Regions from separate parts of the Arthrobacter sp. 05T444 genome, predicted to be linked through region 2. Evidence: riboswitches for the same ligand, from Rfam matches in the RefSeq annotation. Region 2 holds a riboswitch; the other holds the start of a gene.

Region 1 (2,394 bases), on a different contig from region 2:
ATGCCCACGGTGTCCGCGTCGATGCTGCGGAGGTTGATGCCCTTGGCCTCGGCCGCGGCGATGATGTCCGCCGCCTTGCCCGGCACAGACACGCTGACGGTGTCGAAGAAGCTGGTGTGGAGGACGACCAGCCCGGCAGCCTTCAGCGAGGTGGCGAGGGTCCTGGCGTGGCGGTGAGCGGTTTCGGCAATCGCTTTCAGCCCGTCCGGACCGTGGTACACGGCGTACATCGAGGCGACGATGGCCAGCAGGGCCTGCGCGGTGCAGATGTTGGACGTCGCCTTTTCGCGGCGGATGTGCTGCTCACGGGTCTGCAGGGCCAGACGGTAGGCCGGAACTCCTGCAGAGTCCTTGGAGACGCCGACGAGGCGGCCCGGCATCGAGCGCTCGAGGCCTTTCTGGACTGCCATGTAGGCTGCGTGGGGTCCGCCGTAAAACAGAGGCACGCCGAGGCGCTGCGCCGAGCCGACGGCGATGTCCGCACCCTGCTCGCCCGGAGGGGTGATGAGCGTCAGTGAAAGGAGGTCCGCGGCAACCGTCACCAGTGCACCGCGCTCCTTGGCGGCAGCGATGACCTCGGAGTGGTCGAAGACGCGGCCGGAAACCCCGGGCTGCTGGAGGACAACGCCGTTAATGACGCCGTCAGGCAGTCCTTTGGAAAGGTCGGCGACCTCCACCTCAAAGCCGAGGGCCTCGGCGCGGCCCTTGACGATGGCGATGGTCTGCGGCAGGCAGTCGGCGTCGAGCACCGTCTTGCCGTCGTGGGCGGCCTTGTTCTTGTTGGCCCTGCGCATCATCAGCACGGCCTCGGCCACGGCGGTGGCTTCGTCCAGCAGCGAAGCGTTGGCGATGGGCAGCCCCACGAGGTCCTGCACCATGGTCTGGAAGTTCAGCAGCGCCTCGAGCCGGCCCTGGGAGATTTCCGGCTGGTACGGCGTGTAGGCCGTGTACCAGGCCGGGGCTTCGAGGATGTTGCGGCGGATCACCGGCGGGGTCACGGTGTCGTAGTAGCCCTGGCCGATCATCTGCACGGCCGTCTTGTTCTTCGCGGCAAGCTTGCGCAGCTCGGCGAGGGCTTCAACTTCGCTCAGGGCCGGGGCAAGCTCCAGCGGGGAGTCCTGCCGGATGTCTTTGGGAACTGCGGTATCAACCAGAGCATCAACGGTGTCGTAGCCGACAGCCTTGAGCATGGCGTCGACGTCGGCTTCACGGCGGGCGCCGATATGCCGGTCAACGAAGGACGTGGAGGCTGAATTGACAGTCAAGGGAACTCCATAACTAAGGCGGCGCAGGGTACGCCACATCGATCGGGTTCCTCCCCGCTCTGTATTGGACCTGAGAGTTTCCGCGTTGCTGTGGTTTGCGCACAGCCCCGCTTGCACCGTCGGTGAGCACAGCATGTCCTGATGTTTCGGGATGATCCCGGGACTCCAGACGGACAGCCTGCTACTTTCCAGAGTTGCCTTGCCGCGGCGGTACATGGGCCTGAGAGATTCCTGGGGAGGATTTGCTCCTACGGCGCCTGCTTGTACCTACTTGCAGAACTCTCCCGCCGCAGATCAAAGGCATATTCAGTTAGCGGTGACAACAGCCACAGAGGCTATTCTCCTATGTCCGGAACGCGTCCGCAAACTGTCTCGTAGCGGCCGGATGGTACTGCCGCCGGCGCTTTCAGCACCGGCCGGTCAGTCCCGGAGCCGCTCCAGCGCGGCAAGCAGGCTTTCGACGTCGGCGGCCGTCTCGGCAGCTGTCGCGGCCGGCCCGATCGACAACATCGCATTGAAATACAGGCCGTCCCCCATGTACAGGACCGCCTTCGCGAGCCCGGGCCCCACATCCTTGGCGATCTCATTGAGCCAGCGCTGCTGAATATGGGCGAAACGCCGCCGGGTCTCCTGATGGGCCACCTCTGCGAGCCGCGTTGCCGCCACAATGACGCGGTCCAGAGGGGTGTCTGCCCACACTGAGGATTTGATGAAGTAGGCGGCCGCACCTTCGGGTGCCGTGGCCATGGCCCGGGCATCGGCCTCGGCATGCTCGTCCAGGCGGTCCAGCAGGACCCCGATCAGGGCCTCCTTATTCGGGAAGTGGTAGAGCAGGCCCCCTTTGGAAACCCCAGCGCGCCCGGCCACGGCATCCAGGGTTGCTGCTCGCTCCCCTACTTCGATGAGGAGTGACTCAAAGGCGTCGAGGACGGCACTGCGCGCTACTGGTTTTCTGGCCATGGCTCCCATCATGCCTGTTCTGGTCATTCGCTTGATAACTATACCGTCCAGACGGTACAGTTAAGGCATGACCGCGTCCGCAGACCTCCAGCAGCAGAAGCCCATCACGCAAGCAGCAGCACAGCCCTCCCCCGCCAGCGGCGGAGCCCGCGACTGGCTTGCCCTGGGT
Region 2 (2,394 bases):
TGGTGCACGAGCCCAGCGGGATCATGGTGCGGTCCAGGGCGAGGTCCCGGTCCGAGAGCTTGCGGATGTAGCGCAGCAGTTGGGTCTCGGAGCGGTGGGTGTTAAACACCGGGTGCTGCAGGAAATCGGAAGAACGCAGCACAGTCTCGGGCAGTTCGAAACCCTTGGCCGCCACCACCGGACCGGCGCCAAAGGCGACGACCACCGCGGAGAGGACCTCCGCCGTCGTCGTCTCATCGACTGACACGCCAACCGTGTCCGCATCGATAAAGCGCAGGTTGATGCCCCGGGCCTCGGCAGCGGTAATGACCTTCCGGGCCTTGCCGGGCACGCGGACCGTGACGGTGTCGAAGAAGGATTCACTGACCAGTTCCCGGCCAGCGACCTTCAACGTGGCGGCGAGGGCCCTGGCGTTGTTGTGGACGGTCTCGGCAATCGCCTTCAGGCCGTCGGGGCCGTGGTAGACGGCATACATCGAGGAGACGATGGCCAGCAGGGCCTGCGCGGTGCAGATGTTGGAGGTGGCCTTTTCGCGGCGGATATGCTGCTCGCGCGTCTGCAGGGCCAGGCGGTAGGCGGGGACGCCGGCGTTGTCCTTGGAGACGCCGACTATACGGCCAGGCAGCGTGCGTTCCATGCCTTCGCGCACCGCCATGTAGGCCGCGTGCGGGCCGCCGAAGAACAGCGGGACGCCCAGTCGCTGCGTGGAGCCGACGGCGATGTCGGCGCCCTGCTCACCGGGAGGGGTAATCAGCGTCAGGGCCAGAAGGTCGGCTGCCACGGTGACCAGCGCGCCCCGTTCCTTCGCCTCTGCAATCACACCGGACTGGTTCCACACCCGGCCGGAAACCCCGGGCTGCTGGAGTACGACCCCGTTGATGTCACCGTCGGGCAGGCCCTGGGACAGGTCGGCAACCTCCACCTCGAAACCAAGTGCTTCGGCGCGGCCCTGCACGATGGCGATGGTCTGCGGCAGGCAGTCGGCGTCGATAACGGTCTTGCCGTCGCGGGCCGTCTTGTTCTTGTTGGCGCGGCGCATCAGCAACACGGCTTCGGCGACGGCGGTGGCCTCGTCCAGCAGGGACGCGTTGGCGACCGGCAGTGCCGTCAAGTCCTGGACCATGGTCTGGAAGTTCAGCAGCGCCTCGAGCCGGCCCTGGGAGATTTCCGGCTGGTACGGCGTGTAGGCCGTGTACCAGGCCGGGGCTTCGAGGATGTTGCGGCGGATGACCGGCGGCGTGACGGTGTCGTAGTAGCCCTGGCCGATCATCTGCACGGCCGTCTTATTCTTGGAAGCCAGCTTGCGCAGCCCGGCGAGCACTTCAACTTCGCTGAGGGCGCTGTCCAGGCTGAGAGGCTTTTCCTGGCGGATGGAATCGGGGACTGCAGTGTCGACGAGGCCATCCACGCTGTCGTAGCCGACAGCCTTGAGCATGGTGTCGATGTCTGTTTGGCGGCGGGCGCCGATGTGGCGGTCTGCGAATGTGGACGGGGACGACTGGATCGTCATGTGAGGAACTCCATAATTCAGGTGGCACTGGAGTGCCACGATGATTCGGGTTCCTCCCCGCTCTGTATTGGACCTGAGAGTTTCCGCTTTGCCTGCTGTTAGCAGGCGCCACTTGCACCGTCGGTGAGCCCGGTTTCCCGGACTGCTTTCCAGAGTTGCCTTGCCGCGGCGGTACGTGGGCCTGAGAGATTCCTGGGGAGGATTTGCTCCTACGGCGCCTGCTGAACGTACCGGCAGGACTCTCCCGCCGCAGATCATAAGCCGTGCCACTGGTGGGTGACACGGCTCACACATTATCTGCTCTCCGGCCTGGATGCAAAATATACGTCAAATGAGTCCTTTTGCAGCCTCGAGAAAGCCGCCAGCAGGGCAGCAAAGCGGACGACGGCGGGACGTTCCGCCGTCGTCCGCTTGCTTTGGGTGCCGCTCCCCTACAACAAGACTCAGTCGTCGAGGAACCGCAGCAGGAACGGGACTGTGGCATGCATCGTCCGGAGGTCCCCGGCACTGGCCGCCAGCTCCCCGAGGTAATCGCCGTGGCCACCGGGGATGACCAGCAGGCGGGCGCCCGGGATGACGCTGGCAATCCTCGCGGCGTGCTCGGCAGTGGCAACGTCGCGGTCTGCGCTCACCACCAGCGTGGAGGCTTTGATGGTGCGCAGCTCGTCGTCGGACCAGCCGGCGAAGTCCAGGATGCGCCGGCTGTCCAGTTCGAAGAGTCGCTCCAGGTGGCCCGGTTCGGGATTGAGACTGCGGTCGGCATCCTTGTAGGTGTCGGGCATGTCGTCCAGGGTGGCCTTCGCCATGCCGTCCCAGAACTCGTCCGGCACGGCATCGCGGCTCACAAACGTAGAGGCGGCGATGAGGCGCCGGACCGCGGCGGG

The links. Region 2 has a riboswitch for glycine ahead of gcvP (aminomethyl-transferring glycine dehydrogenase). Riboswitches for the same ligand answer to the same signal wherever they lie in the genome.
Region 1: linked by a shared signal. The riboswitch ahead of gcvP (aminomethyl-transferring glycine dehydrogenase) and the one ahead of gcvP (aminomethyl-transferring glycine dehydrogenase) in region 2 are both predicted to bind glycine.

Annotation. Positions count from the first base shown of each region.
Region 1 is NZ_JBFTKK010000029.1:39,867-42,260, reverse strand. Features, by position in the region: gene gcvP (aminomethyl-transferring glycine dehydrogenase) at 1-1,265, opposite strand, end outside; glycine riboswitch at 1,464-1,562, opposite strand; gene AC1DD3_RS20200 (TetR/AcrR family transcriptional regulator) at 1,686-2,225, opposite strand; gene AC1DD3_RS20195 (MFS transporter) at 2,293-2,394, shown strand, end outside.
Region 2 is NZ_JBFTKK010000042.1:4,907-7,300, forward strand. Features, by position in the region: gene gcvP (aminomethyl-transferring glycine dehydrogenase) at 1-1,510, opposite strand, end outside; glycine riboswitch at 1,563-1,668, opposite strand; glycine riboswitch at 1,670-1,767, opposite strand; gene AC1DD3_RS21785 (alpha/beta fold hydrolase) at 1,954-2,394, opposite strand, start outside.